DNA from 3 places in the Ruegeria sp. SCP10 genome. Region 1 is predicted to be linked to each of the others. Evidence: riboswitches for the same ligand, from Rfam matches in the RefSeq annotation. Region 1 holds a riboswitch; each other region holds the start of a gene.
What was found. A riboswitch is a leader RNA that binds a small molecule or an ion and turns the genes downstream of it on or off. The one in region 1 is predicted to bind cobalamin.

Region 1 (2,202 bases):
TTCGCTGCTTCAGAACTTCAATCTGGCGTCGATGCTGATTGAAGGCTTCTGGATCATCATCAGCGTGATCGGAATTATTCAGCATTTCAGGTTGCGCCGCGCAGGGTAACACGGCGCAATAGGGTTATGCAGCGTTGTGGAGACGCGGTGTGAACAGGCCAAACTTGCCCAGATCCCGCATGGATTTTGCTGCGGCCAAAACGGCCAGATCGGCCAGCGGTTCGATCAGAATAACCAGCATGTAGGCAGCGGCGAAACTGGCGATCGCTGTAAAGTTCTCGGCTCCAAATCCTTGGCCATAAAAGGCCCAGAATGCCACCCAGATGACGACACCGCCCTGATAGGCCGTCGACAGCGCAAGCGCCTGAGAATATTTCAGATCAATATAGGCCGAATTTGGCGCAATGATGCGATTGGCCAAAGCTTGCAAGGCAAACAGCGGAACCAGCAGCGTTGTCATGTTCATCCCGAACTGAGGCAGGTCGAAAGGCGCCAGGAAAAACCCCTGAATGAACAAGCCCGCGATCAGACCGATGGCGGCAGGGGCCGCACCGAACAACAAAAACAGGGTCGATCCCAGAATGAAGTGAACCTCTGACACCCCGACCGGGAAGTGCGGCAACACCTCAAAGAAGGTGAAAACCAGCCCGGTGGTCAGGGCTGAGCGAATGGCAAGGCTGGCAATGCCGCTGCTTTTCAGGCTGTCCCATGCCAGTTTAGCGGTATAGAGCCCTGCGCCAGTTGCGGTGGCGTAGCTCAGGACAAGTTTGGCGCCATTTACGACGCCCGGTTCGATATGCATAGTTTGGTCTCCTTCCCGTCACACCCGACGGCAGAAAGGTTTAATAATTGGGCTTCCGCCCGGTTTGCACATGGCAGGTCTCCTGACTTGCGGATTGGCTTCGATCCCGACCTTCCCAACCGATTGCTTAGGTCAGTGGCCCAATTGGGACGAAACTCCGCCTACAGTTGCGGGGGCAGTTCCGGAATTGACGGGTATTGTCGCACCGGATTCCCTTTTCATTCCTCCGGGGAAATTCCCCTTTGGAAACCATGTCAGGCAGGTGTCTGGCACCGGGTGCCACCTGTCAAGCAGTCAAACGTGGATGTTTGGAAAAAATTGTCAGTGCTCAGGGGCGTGCAGGCCTTGGCATGGCTTGCACGTTTCGCCGCTCGGATATAGGGAAACTCAGACTCGCTTAGGGGAGGCTTTGATGCAAGACGATCCCAAAACCCTCGTTTCCACCGACTGGCTTGCCGCCCATATCAAGGACCCCGATCTGCGGGTGCTTGATGGGTCGTGGTACCTGCCGCAGCATGGGCGCGATGCCAGAGCCGAGTATGATGCGGGTCATATCCCGGGCGCGCGGTTCTTTGATATCGACGATATTGCGGATCACCGCTCGGACCTGCCGCATATGATGCCGCCGGTCGAGAAGTTCATGTCCCGCCTGCGCGCGATGGGCGTGGGGGATGGACATCAGGTGGTTGTCTATGACGGCTCGGGCCTATCCTCAGCAGCGCGCGTCTGGTGGATGTTCCGCCTGATGGGGCAGGACAACATTGCCGTGCTGGATGGCGGTCTGCCGAAATGGCAGGCCGAAGGGCGAGAGGTCGAAGATCTGCCCCCTGTGATCCGGGATCGGCATATGACCGTTCGGGTTCAGAATCATCTGGTACGCGACGTGACACAGGTGTCTGCCGCCGCCAAACTGGCTGATCATGAGATCATCGATGCCCGTGCTGCCGCCCGTTTCGCCGGAACCGAGGCTGAACCGCGCGAAGGTTTGCGCTCGGGCCATATACCCGGCTCACGCAACGTGCCTTTTGGGACGCTGTTGAACAAGAACCATACGATGAAATCGCCCGAAGAGTGCCGCGCCGTGTTCGAGGCTGCTGGTGTCGATTTGTCCAAACCCGCGATCACCTCCTGCGGGTCAGGGGTGACGGCGGCAATCCTCAGCCTTGCGCTTGAACGCATGGGCAAAAAAGACCACGCGCTTTATGACGGCTCCTGGGCTGAATGGGGTGCCTTCCCAACCCTGCCCGTCGCAACCGGAGAGACCTGATGTTCGAACATCTCAAACCGCAACCTGCCGACAAGATCCTGGCGCTGATGCAGATGTACCGCGACGACCCGCGCGATCAGAAGATCGACCTGGGCGTGGGCGTTTACAAGAATGCCGAAGGCGTGACCCCGGT
Region 2 (2,202 bases), on a different contig from region 1:
AGCAACTGGGCGGCAAGGATTTGGGTGGAGCTGGTGGCGTCATAATCCGGGGCAACTTCAACCAGATCGAGACCAACAATGTCGCCCTGCTTGGCCAAACCTGCCAATAGCTCTAGCACTTCGTAGTAGATGAACCCACCATGGCTTGGTGTACCTGTACCTGGGGCGATGGATGGGTCGAAGGCATCAATGTCGATAGTCACATAATACCGCGCGCCTTTGGGAATGCGGGCCAGCATCCCATCGACTCCCATCTTGCGGAATTGCCGGACAGATTGGATGTCTGATCCCATGGCGCGGGCATCCACATAGCCATCCTTGGCGGTGGACGACACATTGCGAATGCCGATCTGACTAAGCCCGGTGACATAGGATTTTTCAGCGGCGCGGCGCATCGGGTTTCCATGGCCATAGCGCACCCCATGCCGTTCATCGACAAAATCCAGATGCGCATCAATTTGCACCACATGGATCGGTTCCTGATCATCAAAGGCATTTATGCAGGGGATGTTGATCGAATGATCGCCGCCCAAGACGACCGGTAGCGCCCCCGCCTCCAGTATTTTGCGCACCCCAAACTCGATATTTGCGTGGCTTTTCATCGTGTCGGTATGCACGATATCCGCGTCCCCGATATCGACAATGGTTACTTTGGCCGGATCCAGATAGGTGACATCATCTTCGTGATCATAGGCCCCTGCATGCCCGAATGAGAACAGCGTCGACGCCTCACGGATCGCGCGTGGCCCCATCCGCGCCCCGGACCGCCATTGACAGCCAAAATCAAACGGGGCGCCAAGAACCGCAACGTCGGCGTCAATCGCACCCCAATCCTCGACATACGGATATTTGCCAAAGGTGCAGATGCCAACAAATGGTAGGTTCAATCGGCCGGAGTCGTAGCCATGGTTCGACATATGAGGGTTCTTTCTGTTCAGATCTTCAACATTTGCGAACATTAAGGCACCCGAATGCCACGCTCTGTAAAGACCCCTAACGATCGAACCCGCTTTGACAAGCCTTTTCCCGCGATGATCAGATTGCATCCGAACCCAATGGACATAGTGATTTGCGTATGAGACAGTAAACGAGATGGTGTCCGGCTCAGCTTGAGTCGGCTGAAAAGGGAACACGGTGCGGGTTCATACCCAACTCCGTGACTGCCCCCGCAACTGTAAGCGGTGAGCGACCCCGTTGAAAACCACTGAGCCCTAGAGCTCGGGAAGGAACGGGAAAGCGTTGACCCGCAAGTCAGGAGACCTGCCATCTACGGTGTGTGATGCCATGCGCCGCAGTCAACTTGAACCCGGGCGGGGTGCCTTGGGAACGGCAGAGACGACCGAAGGACCAAGCGTCCCCGGCACATCACCGTGACCAGCCACACTCCTCCCCTTGCGCGGAGGGCGCGATGTTATTGGAACGGACGATTATTCAACTCGATACAGGCCCCATGCCTGCGGATGAAGCACGTCAGATGGGACAGCTTGGCTATATGCAATGGATCGCGGGTGTTCCAGGCAATGCCAGCTATGCAGTAGCTGCGAGGCATGCTTACGAAACAGCTGCACCATTTATGAATCACTCACCTGCCGTTGCAGCGTTCTGCGACTTGCTTCTGACTTCGCTGGAACAGCCGTTCAAACCTTTGCCACTCGCCATGCCAAAACGTGAAAGGCGCGGCGGCGCACAGGCCCGCCGATCCTTTCGCATGCCGCTGTGACTAAAACGGGCTGCGGGATCATCGCACAGCTTTGTGCTCTTGGACGACGTCGAACGCTAAGCTCCGGCGACTACAGCTTTCACCGACACAACAGGTTTGATTTGCCGAGTCCGGTGTTTGCGTGGATAGTCCAGAATTGTACGCTTGCTTGCGCCCGCTGACCCACACGTAAACGCCAAAGGACATGCTATGGACCAGGTGAAATTCACGCAGATGAAGGACGGGGACAAAGAGGATTACACCTTCCTCGATACTCTGGAGCGTGAGTACTGCAAAGGAACGGCAGATCGTTTGCTGGAGGCAATGGAACGGCTCGACAAAAGCCTGTCCGGCTATCAAGTCACACGTCTTGGCCATTCGGTGCAATCGGCCACCCGCGCCTGGTTTGACGGGGCAGACATAGATTGGATCGTTGGCGCCCTGCTGCATGATATCGGTGACATATACGCGCCGCATAATCACGATGAATATGCGGCCTCAAT
Region 3 (2,202 bases), on a different contig from region 1:
CAGATAGGTCGGGCTGTTTATACCCAGCTGATTATCCTCGACCACCTGACGGTCTTCGTCATTGGTGGCAATCCAGACCTCGGTCAGACGTTTCAGATCGTAATCGACCCCTTCAACGGCATCCTTGTGAACCAGCCATTTGGTTGTGACCTCGGTTTCAGTCGGGCTGATTGGTGTGACGCGGAACACGATGGAATGATCAGCCAGAAAGTGGTTCCAGGTTGTTGGATAATGGAATTTCAACAACGCCCCTGCATCCGCAAACGGCGACCGGCCCAGCCAGCGCCGCACGGCGGATTTCCCATCCATCGTATAACTTTGCGCCCCTTCTTTCAGAGGCATCCGAGCCATACGGAATTGCCCGTCATCATGCAGGTAGAACTGCGAGGGCATCCCGGCGGCTTCGCACCTGTCAAAATGGGCTTGCATATGCAGCGGCGTCTCACCGCCTTCGATCCCTGTGACTGCAGGATCATCAGGGAAGGTGCGGCATAGCGCGGGATGGTTGCCACCGCAGTGGTAACACTCGCGGTTATTCTCCCAAACCAGCTTCCAATTACCCTTTTCAATGATTGAACTTTCAAAAGCCACTTTGGCGTTGCCCAGATCATGCGGCTCCAGATAAGGGCGCGCGGTGTTGGCGAACATGTCGAAATCTGGGGCGTTGTCCGCAAGACAGATGTAAACCAACCCGGCAAGCTCGCGGCAATGAACTGTCTTCAGCCCATGCTGTTTCGGATCGAAATCCGGCCCCATATCGCGCGCCCACAGCAATGAACCATCAAGCTCGTAGGTCCATTGGTGATAGGGGCAAACCAGTTTAGGCGCATTGCCTTTTGCAGCCTTGCAAATGATCGAACCACGGTGGCGGCAGGTGTTGTGAAACGCCCTGATTTGGTTGTCAGCACCACGCACAATGACAACGCGGTGGGCGCCCACGGTATAGGTTACGTAGTCACCTGCTTTCACCAGTTCACAGGCCGGAATGGCAAACAGCCAATCGCGGTAGTGGATGACTTCAAGATCGGCCTGAAATACCTGGGGGTCTGTATAAAACGCCTGCTCGAGCGCGTAACCAGGGATGCGACGTGCCAACAGGCTTTGAATGCTGTTCATTTCTGGCTCTCCTGCCGCGCCCCGCGGCATTGCTTGGGCAGATGACAAGGAGGAACCGTCCGGAGGCGCGCGAGGATCACGTCCGAAACATGTGCCCCCACCGCCACCCGCGGTTTGACATATCTGCAAGGCTGGTTTCCGGACTTGAAAGGGGCTTCCGCCCGGTTGCGACACCTTCCCGGGATCCTCGTCCCAGTGGTTGATTGCCGAACCTGACCTTCCTTACCGTTGCGGGGGCAGTGCCGGAATTTCACCGGCTTCCCAATTCTCCGCTGTCTGAGACTCAAACAGCGGCACCTCACATGCACAGGATAGAGTCGCGCGGTTCTTATGCTGAGAGGCTTGCGACATTTCCAGTTTCAAAACAGACATCTCAATGCTCGGGTCGAACCCGGGTTTGTGAAGTAAAACCCCTGGATACATTTCAGGCACAAACCCGCAATCTTCCGCTTGGCTGGTTTGGCGGTATAAGACATCTTCATAACCGTGCGTCCGTTACGTGCCATCGCCCCAAATGCTGAAAGTAGGAGAGCCCCAATGGAAATCAGACCCTTTGGTGTTGAGATGTGGATGAATGAGTTCGAGACGACCTGCGAACTCAATCTGGCTGAGACCTGCATTCAGTCCATCACGCTGGGCGAACTGTTCGACATGGCGGGCCAGCACAACAGTATTCTGAACGATCTGTCATCCATGAAGATGACCTATGGCGCGATTGAAGGGTCAGAACGCCTGCGCGATGCGATCTGTGGCCTGTATGACAGTCAGGGCCGGGATAACATCCTAACGACGCATGGGACCATCGGCGCGAACTCTCTGGTGCATCAGACGCTGGTATCGCGTGGTGATCACGTGATCTCTGTAATCCCGACCTATCAGCAACACTATTCCATTCCCGAAAGCATCGGTGCCGATATCGAATTGTTGCATCTGCGGCCCGAAAACGCGTTCCTGCCCGATCTGGACGAGTTGCGGGCGATGGTGCGACCCGATACGCGCCTGATTGCGATCAACAATCCCAACAACCCAACCGGGGCGCTGATGGATCGCGCATTGCTGGAACAAATCGTCGAGATTGCGCGCGAC

Region 2: linked by a shared signal. The riboswitch ahead of ABLN87_RS10250 (hypothetical protein) and the one ahead of ABLN87_RS17835 (energy-coupling factor ABC transporter permease) in region 1 are both predicted to bind cobalamin.
Region 3: linked by a shared signal. The riboswitch ahead of ABLN87_RS10560 (aromatic ring-hydroxylating oxygenase subunit alpha) and the one ahead of ABLN87_RS17835 (energy-coupling factor ABC transporter permease) in region 1 are both predicted to bind cobalamin.

The regions. Positions count from the first base shown of each region.
Region 1 covers NZ_JBDZYF010000010.1:116,143-118,344, reverse strand. Annotated here, with positions in the region: gene ABLN87_RS17840 (CBU_0592 family membrane protein) at 1-109, shown strand, start outside; gene ABLN87_RS17835 (energy-coupling factor ABC transporter permease) at 125-802, opposite strand; cobalamin riboswitch at 858-1,071, opposite strand; gene sseA (3-mercaptopyruvate sulfurtransferase) at 1,215-2,069, shown strand; gene ABLN87_RS17825 (amino acid aminotransferase) at 2,069-2,202, shown strand, end outside.
Region 2 covers NZ_JBDZYF010000003.1:249,093-251,294, reverse strand. Annotated here, with positions in the region: gene speB (agmatinase) at 1-917, opposite strand, end outside; cobalamin riboswitch at 1,077-1,282, shown strand; gene ABLN87_RS10250 (hypothetical protein) at 1,409-1,720, shown strand; gene ABLN87_RS10245 (HD domain-containing protein) at 1,910-2,202, shown strand, end outside.
Region 3 covers NZ_JBDZYF010000003.1:309,826-312,027, reverse strand. Annotated here, with positions in the region: gene ABLN87_RS10560 (aromatic ring-hydroxylating oxygenase subunit alpha) at 1-1,116, opposite strand, end outside; cobalamin riboswitch at 1,229-1,432, opposite strand; gene ABLN87_RS10555 (aminotransferase) at 1,654-2,202, shown strand, end outside.